3 regions of the Shewanella halifaxensis HAW-EB4 genome follow, and region 2 is predicted to be linked to each of the others. Evidence: predicted binding sites of a transcription regulator. Region 2 holds the regulator's gene; each other region holds the start of a gene.

Region 1 (4,268 bases), 2.4 Mb from region 2:
GCTTACGGAAAAGAAAGTCTCAAAAACAACGGCATAAATGCCATCCTAGAAGGATTGCGCCCTAGGTTCTTCTTCGCTTTCTCGGCTTTCCCTGCTTCTAACCCGTCTCAGCTTGTCCGGCCCTTAATTGTCTCAGCTCTTCCAGCCTTTAACCGTCAGCGCAGCGCTCGTTGAGTGTGTCTGCGAGCGTTCCGTCTTCCGTGAGCAAAGCGTTCGTCTCAGCTTGTGCTTTTTCTGGCACCTCGAAGCGAAGTACCCTAGATTCTTGTTAGCTTGTACCGTCAGCCCAGCGCTCGTTGAGTGAGTCTGCGAGCGCTCCGTCTTCCGTGAGCGAAGCGTTCGTCTCAGCTTCTGCTTTTCCTAGAACCTAGAAGGACGAAGTCCGTCCTAGAATCTAAAAGTAAGCCTGCGAACGTCCTAGTAACTTCTTAGCTTTAACCGTCAGCGAAGCGCTCTGTGAGTGAGCCTGCGAGCGTTCCGTCTTCCGTAAGCGAAGCGTCCGTCTCAGCCTTTGCTTGTGCTTTTCCTAGGATCTCGAAGCGAAGCGTCCTCGAAGTAAGCCTGCGAACGTCCTAGAACCTTCTTAACCTTAAAAATACGTAATCTCTTTGACTCGCTGTGAGCGGTGTTGTTGCTGATACAGCGCCCACACTTGCTCAAAATCCAGCTCGAGTTCTGTCACATAGTGCTCACCCGCAGGGTAACTCTTTAACACTTTAGCCCCGCGGATCACTCCTGATACCGATGCTTGAATTTCATCGCCCGATAACATCCACTCCCTGACCTGGCTGCTAGCACTCAACTGCTGACCATAAACTTGCTCGGCAAGCTCTCGATAAGCCGCTATTTTCGAGGCCTGCATAGCCATCAAAACCCGCTGAGAATGTTCGGCTGCAGGCTGAGTGTCCAGCGGTGCATAACCGATAGCGGTCAATTTAGGAAAAGATGTTGGCGCCTCAGTTTCATACTGCACATACCTGTCTTGCACGGAGCAAGCACAAAGGCTTAACGCTGCAAATAAAATAATGGCTTTCATCTATTTATCCCCCACGATTGTTACTGAGCGCTGTCCGCCTTGGGCGTTCCGGTACAGTAGCCCATGCTCTGAGACGACCTTTTCTGACAGCCCAATGTAATTAGGCATGGCACTGGCATTAACAAAACTTTGCGCCGCAGAAACCACTCGATTATTGGTAACATTAACGATGCGGCTGTTTAACGCCACACCTTGAGTCGATAAACTCATGGTAGAAACCACCACATGCTCAACAGCTAGATCAGCGGCTAGCTGCTGCCAATCACGAGTCAAAATAAACTCTCCAGTAGGCGTGACCTTAAGCGCGTCACTGACGTTGATATCGATTAGATTAAATTGATGATCATGTAGCGCCGCTATCAAGCCTTGTTGATATTGCAGGCCAAGAGCATTAGTCGATGTCATATCTGATAACAACACAGGCGTAGAAACCAGCAACGGCTGATCTGGGCGCAAACTGTCGTTCTGTCGTACTAACTCGTTTACCATCTGTTGTGACAAATGATTTATCGCAGCAGTATGCGGCAAACCATTGCCGTTAGTCATCTGCTGATCTGTATGACTATCCCCTTCCGTGCTTGCACAACCGAGGGTGAATAATAAAGATAGAAAAATGATTGGCTTGTACATTGTTTGATTTCCTATCAGGCGTTAATCACTACTGTGAGTTACAGCAATGATCCTGTACCTTATTGGTACAAATTAATGCTATTTCATTCTTATCGGCAATGCCGTCGATAACTTTATCGCTTTTCGACTCGCAATTCGCCGAGATATCCCAAGGCTGCAGCTTGTTATAGATGGGCCTAACTCCAAGGAAGTGTACATAATCTCCCCCACCGCGCTGTATCAAGCTGTATTTCCTCAAAGGAGAGTATCTAAGCTCTTTATACAGGCACGGTAATTGCTTAATAGAAAGCTAGAGATGTCAGTGCGTCAGTTATCCGACGTAAAAGCTATTCAAAGTACTTTGCAAAACGATGCAAAATGCCTATACAAAAATCAATGCAAAAACGATGCAAAAAGCCTTTTAAAAATACTATGTAAAAAATATGTCATCAATTTCTCGACTACTGGAAAGGTAAGATGAAACCAGCGCAATATTCAATAACCGCACTCGTATGCCTAATGTCATCAATATTGGCATTGCCTGTACAAGCCAAGTGGATCACCGCAAGTGGCCAAGCAATGATTACCGATAACAATGTCACCCAAGCCAGAGAAGATGCCATACATCAAGCCGTTAGCTATGCAACATTGCAATCTGGCGCACGCTTTAGTAGCCAGCAAACCGTCAGTAATGGCCAGCTTATCAATGACTCTTTCATGTTAGAGCACCAAGCACAGAGCCAGAATATTGAGCTTATCAGCGAACGTATTGAGAATAATGAGATCACCGTTAATGTTCGCATCGACATTGTTGAACCACTCGATGACACTTGCCAGGGAAACCCGCTTAAAGCAGCAATTTTAATCCCTCAGGCATTAATCAAAGACAGAACCCAGCTTAGGGTCGGCAATATCGGACTATTCGAGCAGAACCTTTCAGAACGGTTAGCGCTCATGTTAGAGCAGCACGCTAGTAATAGCTTTCCACAGACTCATGCCAATGAGCGTTTAGACATAGATCAATCCTTAGTGGATATTCGCGGCTATCGCTTACCCAGCTGGCTAAGCGAGATCACCGACAGTCAATATATTCTACTGCCAGAGATCATCGACATATCCACTGAAGATTTCACCAGTACTTTAGGGTTATGGGACAATGATCCGATGCGTAACTTTCAAATTCGCGTATCGCTATTTCACGGCATTAGCGGCGAAAAAATCTGGAGCCAGCAGTACAGCCAAGCCGCCGAGTGGGAGTTTTTGCGCCAGCAAACCGTCAACTCAAATAGCGAGAACTTTTGGGGATCTGAATACGGTCAGGCAATTGACCAAGTGTTGGCCGAAGTGAGTCGAGATATCGACAGCAGCCTAAATTGCCGGCCACTACTCGGTCAGGTGGTCTCTAGACAAACCGATAGGATTATCCTCAATCTCGGTAGACGCCACGGCATTCGAGTCGGCGACAAATTACAGCTGGTATTACAACAAAATATGCCCGATAGACTCGATAATATGCGCGCGGTTGCAGGCAAAAGCAAAGCGACTATCACCATAGACCAAGTGACCGAGGAGAGTGCGACTGCTGTACTCGATGGTATGGCAGCATCACTGAATATCCAAATCAACGACTTAGCCATAAAGCTATAAGTTGGGCTTGCTTGCCTCTATAACGAACAGCAATCTCAAACTGAAGGCTAAAATTGAAGGCTTATAGTTGCGGGCTATAGTTGCGGGCTATAGTTGAGAGTTATAGTTGCGAGCTAAAAAAAGAGCTAAAAGTGCAGGTTAATCGAAATTAATGGGATTAGCCTGCAAAACACCCACCAACAGAACATTTATTAAGCAACTAAATTTAAAGACTTTTCATCTCCCCTTTTCATCTAGAGTAAAACCAGTATAATCACTAGCGTCTCCCTATAGCTCAACAGGATAGAGCAGTCGCCTCCTAAGCGATCGATCGGGGTTCGAGTCCCTGTGGGGAGACCATATACACTCCTTTGTATATGCAATTCAATAAGCTATAGTTCTAATACATTCCTGTGCCGCCTCAGTGCGATTACAGAAACATCCTTTTTAGCTTTTACTAATGCCTTCTGTTTGCACCTTCTGTCAGCATTAGCCGAATATTGCTCGTTTTAGTCCATTATCCTCCGCCATAGACTTTCCACGCCATTTCTAATAGTTTCTCTATATGAGATAACAAGGAGGTCATATCACATGAGCAGTCAAAAATCGGTCAACACTTCGTACGTCAATTCATTGATGAAAATCAAAACTAGCAAACACTTAAAACTGATATAACAAAGCATAGAGCCCATATTAAAGCCTCTTAAAATGCTGGTGAAATTGACCTATGAATGAAAAATACATCACCCAAGCCAAACTGCTGTTTCCAGCTTCGCTGTATCCACTGCACAGCACTTTTGTCGACTTGCTGCTGCAGTGGATCACCAAACAAGACATAGATGTGTCAGCGATTGATATAGAAATCTTGTCTTTAGCTATTGGCGCTGATGCACATGAACTCTATAAAGTTATTGATGCTAAGGAAAATACGCTCGATAAACTCAAGAGTATTATTTTTGATGGACTCCAATTTAAAATTTCAGCCAAAAAAAGGCTC
Region 2 (4,268 bases):
CAATTGCTTCTTTTAACGATACATTATCGTGAGATAGAGGGTGTAGACGACGAGTCTCGTTATAGCGTTTTAGTAGTACTTCATCGCTAGAATTAAGGAAAAAGCTAAGTAACTCAACTCCATCAGGTAAGTTGGTTAGGTGCTTAATAAGCTCGCTTTCTTTTTCTGGTAGGTTACGGATATCGACGCTGATCGCTACAAGATTGGTGTTTCCAGAGAGCTCTTTGAGTAGTGTGCCCATCATAGGCAGAGGCAGATTATCGACACAATAATAGCCGAGATCCTCTAGCATTCTTAACAGAACGGATTTTCCTGAACCGGAGCGACCTGAGACTAAAACAAGCTTCATCGTATGACTACCTGATAGAGATTTAACTAAATGTTTGGATTTTGTGATTATGTTGTACAAGTATATAGATTAACGTCTTTAAGGCTGAAAGCAAGAATTTGAGTGGGTAATAAAAAATAAATAATATTGCAGTAATAATTACTTAGGTCTTTAAATCATCAATGCATCATTGGAACAATGATAATAATTTAAAGACCCGAGTAAGACGCTACTGAGTAATGACTTGGTATAGCTCCGATTCATTACTGGTTTTTCTCAACTGCTTAACAACTGCTTTATCGTTGAGTTTTTCAGCCATACAAGACAGTGTCGCTAAATGTTGCTCACACTGTTCAGATGGCACCAGTAGAGCAAATAAGATATCGACAGGCTGCTTATCGATTGCGTCAAATGGGATAGGAACTTCACATTTAACCAATACTGCAACGGGACGGTCTATATTTGCCAGCCTTCCATGAGGAATCGCTATACCATTACCTATACCCGTGCTACCCATTTTTTCTCTCGCCAAGAGACTTTCAAAAATTTCTTGTGAAGAAAGGGTAGGGTACTGGACAGCAGCAATATCACTGATTAGCTCCAGTACCTTTTTCTTACTGCCCGGAGTGGCGCAGGTGGTGCACTCCGGCTGCAGGATGGTACTTAGTTCCATCGTTAGTGTTTAATCAGCTTCTCTTTGTGTTTAATAACCTGACGATCTAGCTTATCGATCAGGGAGTCTATCGCAGCATACATATCTGCGTGTTCCGAAGTGGCAAATACTTCCCCTTTTTTAAGGTGGATTTTGGCCTCGGCAATCTGCTGCATTTTCTGTACATTCAAAATAACGTGCACATTATTGATCTGATCGAAATGTCGTTCAAGCTTTGTGAATTTATCTTCCACATAGCCGCGCAGTGAAGCGGTAATTTCTATGTGATGTCCTGTCAGGTTGATTTGCATTATCGATCCTCCATGTGCCTAATTTTGAGTTATAAACTCTTACGTTGGTTTGAGGGTGGGATCAGCATTGCTTCGCGGTATTTCGCGATAGTACGTCTAGCTACTTTAATCCCTTGTTCCGCCAGAAGTTGGGCCATTTTGCTGTCGCTTAATGGTTTCTTCTGGTTTTCAGCAGCGACTAACTTCTTAATAAACGCCCTAATTGCTGTAGATGAGCACTCTCCGCCGTCGTCTGTACCGACATGGCTCGAGAAGAAATACTTGAGTTCGAAAATACCCCTTGGGGTATGCATATATTTTTGTGTGGTAACCCGTGAAATGGTGGATTCATGCATTTCAACGGCTTCGGCAATGTCATTTAATACCATAGGTTTCATGGCTTCTTCGCCGTACTCAAAAAAGCCTTGCTGAAATTTAACGATACAATTTGTTACCTTTAATAAGGTGTCATTGCGGCTTTCAAGGCTCTTAATAAACCACTTTGCTTCTTGAAGGTGGCCGCGAATAAACTGTCCATCGGCCTGATTAGTCGTGCTGCGTGCCATAGAAGCGTAATGCTGGTTAACATTAATCTTAGGCATATAGTCAGGGTTTAGCTCCACCACCCAGCGGCCTTTTTTCTTGCTAACAGACACATCCGGGATGACATATTCATCTTTACTGCGGGCTATTGCGAGACCAGGTCTTGGATTGAGCGTTTGGATCAGTGTGATAGCATCACGCAGGTCATCTTCTTTGAGCTTGGTTTTACGCATCAGCTGCCTAAAATCACGGCCAGCAATAAGGTCCAAATAGTCTTTAATCAGTAATCTAGCGTTATCTATATGGGGAGTATCGGCTGCATACTGCGCAAGTTGGATAAGTAGACATTCGCTTAGATTACGCGCGGCAACGCCGATAGGGTCGAAATGTTGAATCCGTTTTAAAACGGCCTCAACCTCATCGAGTTCAGTCTCTGGGTCGCCCATCGCTTCGAGGATCTCATCACAGCTTTGAGTTAAATAACCCCGCTCGTCGATTGCATCGATAATTGCAGTCGCGATAGCAAGGTCATTATCTGAAAATGGAGTGAGATTCTTTTGCCATTCAAGGTGCTCGTATAATCCTTCGCTAGTCTCACCCTGAAAAGGCATATCATCTTCACGACTCACGCCTGAGCTGGCGTTCGAGGAGACGGTATAGACTTCATCCCAAGTGGTATCCATCGGTAGCTCATCGGGCATGGAGTCTTGGGTTAGGGCATCAGAGGTTTCAACGCTTGCGCTATCTTGGATTAGCTCACTATCGGAGTTACTTGAAGACTGGTCTTCATCGTTGAGCATGTCGCCGTCTGATTGCTCTTCATCTAACTCCAGTAGCGGATTAGAATCTAATGCTTGTTGGATCTCTTGTTGCAGCTCTAAAGAAGACAGTTGTAACAGGCGAATAGCCTGCTGTAACTGGGGAGTCATGGTGAGCTGTTGACCCATTTTGAGCTGGAGTGACGCTTTCATTTTACCGCTATTCCCTACACTGTAGTTAAACGTTAAAGCTCGCTGAACTGGCGAAGGTTGCTCAAAAACTCAATACTTTGATTTTGTGTGGAAATAATTCCATATTGAGTTTTTTAGCTTCCATACTGTGAATTAACTATAGCCTGAATTGTTCACCTAAGTACACAGCTCGAACTTGTTGGTTGTCCAAGATTTCGGCAGGTGTGCCTTCGGCAATGAGATTTCCGTGGCTTACGATGTAAGCGTGCTCACAAACATCTAATGTTTCGCGAACATTGTGATCGGTGATTAGTACACCTAGGCCGCGACTCTTAAGTTGCTCAATAATCTTTTTGATATCGATAACTGAAATCGGGTCTACACCGGCAAATGGCTCGTCTAACAAGATAAACTTTGGATTAGCCGCTAGTGCTCTAGCAATTTCAACACGGCGGCGCTCACCCCCTGACAATGCCATACCTTGGCTGTCACGAATATGAGTGATATGGAACTCTTCAAGCAGATGCTCAAGTTGTTCTTCACGTTGCTCGTTATTGATGTCATGGCGAGTCTGTAATACCGCCATGATGTTGTCACGCACAGACAACTTTCTAAAAATACTGGCTTCCTGAGGCAGATAACCAATCCCTTTACGAGCGCGCAGATGCATAGGATCGAGTGTAAGATCGTCATCATCAATAAAGATCTTACCCTTATCACTCTGTACTAGGCCTACCACCATGTAGAACGTGGTTGTTTTACCTGCACCGTTTGGCCCAAGTAAACCGACAATCTGACCCGTCTTTACGGTTAAACTAACATCTTGTACGACAGCGCGATTTTTATAGCTCTTCGCAAGATTAACCGCTCTTAAAGTGATTTGCTTCATTGCTGTTCCTGCTGTTCCTGCTGTTCCTGCTGTTGCACTGGTGTTTCTGGTTTCTCTTCCTGATAGGTTTCAGGCTGAATAATGGTGATTACTCTATCATCGCCTTTACCTGAACTTTCAGCGATAAGTTGTTGTAAACTAATGTTGTACTTGATGCGATTACCGGTGACCTGACTACCGTCTTGCGCTAGAGTCGCGTCGCCGACTAAGGTCAGGGTGCGCGTCGCAAGTTCGTAACGGATCTCTTTGGCGCTAGCCGTTGCTGGGCGTCCATCGTCCATTATCTGGGTATAGGTGGCTGGGTTGCCTGTTGCCACAAGGGTTTTACCGCTCTTATCTTCTTTTGAGAAAACACGCAGTTTATCAGCATTCATCTTGATAGAGCCTTGGGTCACTTCGACAGGTCCAAAGAAGATAACCTGATTATTCTTAATATCGGCTTCTTGGCTTGCGGCTGCAATTTTCACTTCTTGCAGCAGATCATCGACCTTAGCAACAGAACTGAAACTTAGCAGGCAAAAAAGGCCTGCAAGGATAGATAGATTGTATTTCATAGCGTCCTTCTACTCAGCTAAAGCACTTTATTGAGCTAGCTCGAGTGTAAAATTGTTCAATA
Region 3 (4,268 bases), 2.5 Mb from region 2:
TAGAGCCTAGAACGGCCACCAGCTGCCCATAAAGAATGAGGCTAACCAACCCACTTTTTGTACTTCGGCAAAGGTCCCCGTTCCGCTGTACTGAATGCGAGCATTTGCCACTCGTTGTGAGTCAATCGTATTGTCGGGTCGAATATCTTGCGCGCGCACAATACCGGTAATGCGAACAAACTCATCACCGTTGTTGATGCTTATCCATTTTTCACCACGAATAACCAAATTACCGTTGTTAAGTACTTGCATCACGTTTGCTGAAATACTGCCAGACAAGCTGTTGCTTTGATCTGCATCCGATTCACGTTTGGTATTCATGCTGTCTTTGTAGCGCAGATCGATGGGGTTACCGCCGATAGTGACATTGCCACCACCTGCATAAATGGGGTCCAAAGATAAGTCTGTTCCCTTTGAGATCTCGTTATTAGCGCTCTTTTTAGCCTGAGTCTGCTCCATCAAATATACGGTGATGATGTCACCCACTTTTAGCGCTTTAATATCAGAGTAAAGACTCGATGCCTGACTATCTTGATACATAGAGCCTGTTGCAGCGATTTTGGTTGGCGGCGCCTCTGGGTAAACGGGCGCGTAATAAGGATCGTCAGCAATAGGCTTGCCGTTAGTCGAATTACAACCGGACAGAGCCGCCATAAACAAAAGTGCCCACAAATGCTTCATAGTCAAAGCCTCTTAAAAATGCTTAAAGATTCTGGTTAACGTAAGACAACATCTGGTCAACCGCAGAGATCACCTTTGAGTTCATCTCGTAAATACGCTGACTTTCAATTAGGTTTACCAACTCTTCGGTCACGTTCACGTTTGAGGTTTCAAGAGCCCCCTGACGGATTGCGCCCATGCCATCGAGTGAAGCCGTACCTTGAATAGGTGTGCCACTTGCACCCGTCTCTAGGTACAGGTTCTGCCCCATTGGGTCTAGCCCCGACGGATTAATAAAATCAGCAATGGCCAATTGACCCACCACTTGGTTTTCAGCATTTCCTGGCGTCTTAACAGACACTTCACCTTCGGCCGAGACGGTAATACTCGTAGCCCCTTCTGGAATGGTGATAGCAGGCTGAATCACATAACCCGAGCCCGGCGTTACGATCTGCCCTGTTTCATCTAAACTAAACTGGCCATTACGGGTATAAGCGGCGGTACCATCTGGCAATTGCACTTCAAAAAAACCTGGGCCTTCAACCATCAAATCGAGTGAGTTGTCAGTGGTTAACATGTTGCCCTGAGTAAACATCTCTTGAGTTGCGACCACTTTGGTACCCGCACCAATACTCAAACCGTTCGGTAATTTAGTGTTCGATGCACTGATCCCCCCAGCTTGACTGACGTTTTGGTACAGCAAGTCTTCAAATACTGCACGGCTCTTTTTAAAGCCGACGGTACTGGCGTTAGCCACGTTGTTAGAAATAACTGAAATATCGGTTTGCTGAGCGTCTAAACCAGTCTTACTTATCCATAAAGCGGGATGCATAGTGTCTCTCCTAGCTTATGCGCATTAAGGAAGAGGACGCGCGATCGTTCTCTTCTGCTGTTTTCATCATTTTCACTTGCATCTCAAACTGACGCTGTAGGTCAATCATAGATACCATCTCATGGACTGCATTGACGTTACTGCCTTCGACAGCGCCACTAAGCAGACCTACGCTTGGGTCAGACGGTGCATTTTCACCCGACATTAAGCGAAACAAGCCATCTTCCCCACGCATTAAATTTTGGTTACCCGGGTTAACGAGTTTAATACGACCGACTTCCTCAATCACCTCAGCTGTCGCCCCCGATGGACGGACAGAAACGATACCGTCTTGAGAGATCTCGACCTTTTCAATCGGCAGCGGTAATACAATAGGGCCATTGTCGCCCATCACTGGCGTACCTCTATCATTACGCAGCACACCTGAGTTATCGAAACGTAAACTGCCTGAGCGGGTATAGGCTTCGCCGCCATTTTCGGCTTGCACCGCAATCCAACCATCACCTTTAACGGCAATGTCTAAATCACGACCAGTAGTTTTGATTGGACCGCTGGAAAAATTAGCTGACGGGGTTTCAGTCATCGAGAACACACGCGTAGGCAGACCTTCGCCAAAAGCTTGCATTGAGCGAGCTTGAGCAAGAGAGGATTTAAAGCCATCGGTATTCGCGTTGGCCAAATTGTTGGCACTAACCGCCAACGAATTCATATTCTGTTTTGCGCCGCTCATCGCGACATAGAGCAATTTGTCCACGTAACACTCCGTCAAACTTCCGTCTAACGAAATAGATAGCAAACATCGTGCCAAAGATGGGGATAAAGAAGGTCCTAGGTTCTAGGTTAAAGCTGAGACGGACAAACAAAGACGGGAATGCAAAGACGGAACGCTTCGCTTACGGAAAAGCCATAAAAGATTAAAACGACGGCATAAATGCCGACCTACATTGAAAGAAGGTCCTAGGTGCTAGGAAAAGCAGGTTCTAGGAAAGCATAAGACCAGAGCAACGGCATAAATCAAACCTATGCATTTATCTTTGCTTTTTATAGGTCCTAGCTGCCCAAGGGACGCCCTAGATTCTTCATATCTTGTACCGTTAGCGCAGCGTTCTGTGAGTGAGCCCGCGAACGTTCCGTCTTCCATAAGCGAAGCGTTCGTCTCAGCCTTTGACTCTATAGAAGGACGGAGTCCGCCCTTCTTAGCTTTTAAAGATTAACGAATTTGCAATATCGTCTGTTGTAAGGTGTTGTTAACTTCAAGCGTTCTAGAGTTGGCTTGGAAGTTACGCTGAGCCGAGATTAAATCGACTAGCTCGGTGGTTAAATCTACGTTGGACTGCTCCAGTGCCGATGAACGGATACTACCGAAAGTACCGCTGTTTGCCTCACCGGCAAGTGCAGGACCCGAGTCTAAGCTCGCCTTCCAAGAGGTGTTACCCGCCTGTGATAACCCCTGCTCGTTAGCAAAACTAACCAAGGCGACGCGTGCTAGTGGCACGGTAGAGCCGTTACTGTAACTGGCATTAATTAGACCATCTGCACCCACTTCAACATTGGTTAAACGCCCAACCGTTGTACCGTCCTGGGTTAACTCTGTCACTTCAAATGGTGATGCATATTGAGTCGGGTTATTAAAGTCCAGCGTTAAGGTCTGGGTACCATCGGCGCCAGGGCCTAATACGTTAGCGCCGCCAACACCTAAGGCTTCGGTCTTAATAACCGCAGGGTTACTGCCAGTGTAAGCACCTGTATCATTGAAAGAGACTGCCGCGCCCTTCCAGCCAGCCGCGTTTTCAGCATTGGCCTTGCCATCTACTGTACCGTCACCATCGGTATCGACATTATACTCACCAGCTGCGGGGTCTAAATCGACAGGCTTACCGTCTACCGCGTAAAATGCAACCCAGTTGCTCTCACCGGTATGCGCAGCATTAGGTGGGCGTACGAAGTATGAAGTTAGAATATGTGGCTCACCGAGTGAATCATAGATGGTCACCGAGGTTGAGTTGTTAAACGTATCTGGGTCATCGGGATCGAAAGCAGCTGGATCGAGTGTGGACTCCCCCGCATTAAGATTCATCTGAATACCGACACTATCGGTCTTAACTGGGCTACCCGCCGTATCAGGAATTTGTACCGGCTTAGTGGTCGTTAAACTCACCGATGTCGAATTACCGTCTTTATCGACAGGGAACGTCTGTAAGAAGTTGCCAGCTGAATCAACGATATAGTTATTTGAGTCGAACTTAAATGCACCTGCTCGTGTGTATGAATGATCTTGAGAACCCACTTCAGATGAGGTCACAAAGAAGCCACCACCGTTAATCGCCATATCGAGTGAATTGTTGGTGAAAGCCATACTGCCCTGATGGAACTGCTGAGCAACCTGACTCGTCGCGACGCCACCACCGACAGTGGTTTTGCTGTTTGCAAAAATAGAGCTAGCGTACACGTCGGCAAACTCTGCGCGAGACTCTTTAAAGCCTGTGGTGTTTACGTTTGCAATGTTGTTTGCCGTTGTATTTAGATCTTTTTGGGCTGACGATATACCGCTCAATGCAATGTTAAATGACATGATTCACCTCAATCCTTGTTTAATTCGATTTCGAGACGTTTGATCTTTATATTAAGTACAAACATCTCGCAAAATGAGTTTCTAGCTATTAGGCTTCAGATACAGCTAACACATCACTGATCTTAATTCCGCCAACACCCCGTAAGTTTAAAATAGCCCCAGTCGCTGCGGTTCCAAGTGAAACACTGGTCACGTGAGCATAAG

The links. The regulator sigma-54, encoded in region 2, starts transcription at its own class of promoters, with help from an activator protein. The targets are predictions, from matches to a motif close to GTTGGCACGNNNNTNGNNT.
Region 1: a site for sigma-54 is predicted at 1,928-1,946, ahead of SHAL_RS07305 (flagellar assembly protein FlgT). Genes of this name have one in related genera too.
Region 3: a site for sigma-54 is predicted at 2,283-2,301, ahead of flgF (flagellar basal-body rod protein FlgF). Genes of this name have one in related genera too.

What each region holds. Positions count from the first base shown of each region.
Region 1 is NC_010334.1:1,715,817-1,720,084, reverse strand. It holds gene SHAL_RS07315 (LPP20 family lipoprotein) at 590-1,036, opposite strand; gene SHAL_RS07310 (FlgO family outer membrane protein) at 1,037-1,666, opposite strand; gene SHAL_RS23040 (hypothetical protein) at 1,695-1,889, opposite strand; gene SHAL_RS07305 (flagellar assembly protein FlgT) at 2,123-3,292, shown strand; tRNA gene SHAL_RS07300 (tRNA-Arg) at 3,556-3,631, shown strand; gene SHAL_RS22365 (hypothetical protein) at 3,999-4,268, shown strand, end outside.
Region 2 is NC_010334.1:4,502,477-4,506,744, reverse strand. It holds gene rapZ (RNase adapter RapZ) at 1-349, opposite strand, end outside; gene ptsN (PTS IIA-like nitrogen regulatory protein PtsN) at 558-1,001, opposite strand; gene hpf (ribosome hibernation promoting factor) at 1,004-1,291, opposite strand; gene SHAL_RS19155 (RNA polymerase factor sigma-54) at 1,321-2,784, opposite strand; gene lptB (LPS export ABC transporter ATP-binding protein) at 2,921-3,652, opposite strand; gene lptA (lipopolysaccharide transport periplasmic protein LptA) at 3,649-4,206, opposite strand.
Region 3 is NC_010334.1:1,725,748-1,730,015, reverse strand. It holds gene flgH (flagellar basal body L-ring protein FlgH) at 7-681, opposite strand; gene flgG (flagellar basal-body rod protein FlgG) at 704-1,492, opposite strand; gene flgF (flagellar basal-body rod protein FlgF) at 1,503-2,246, opposite strand; gene flgE (flagellar hook protein FlgE) at 2,703-4,064, opposite strand; gene flgD (flagellar hook assembly protein FlgD) at 4,153-4,268, opposite strand, start outside.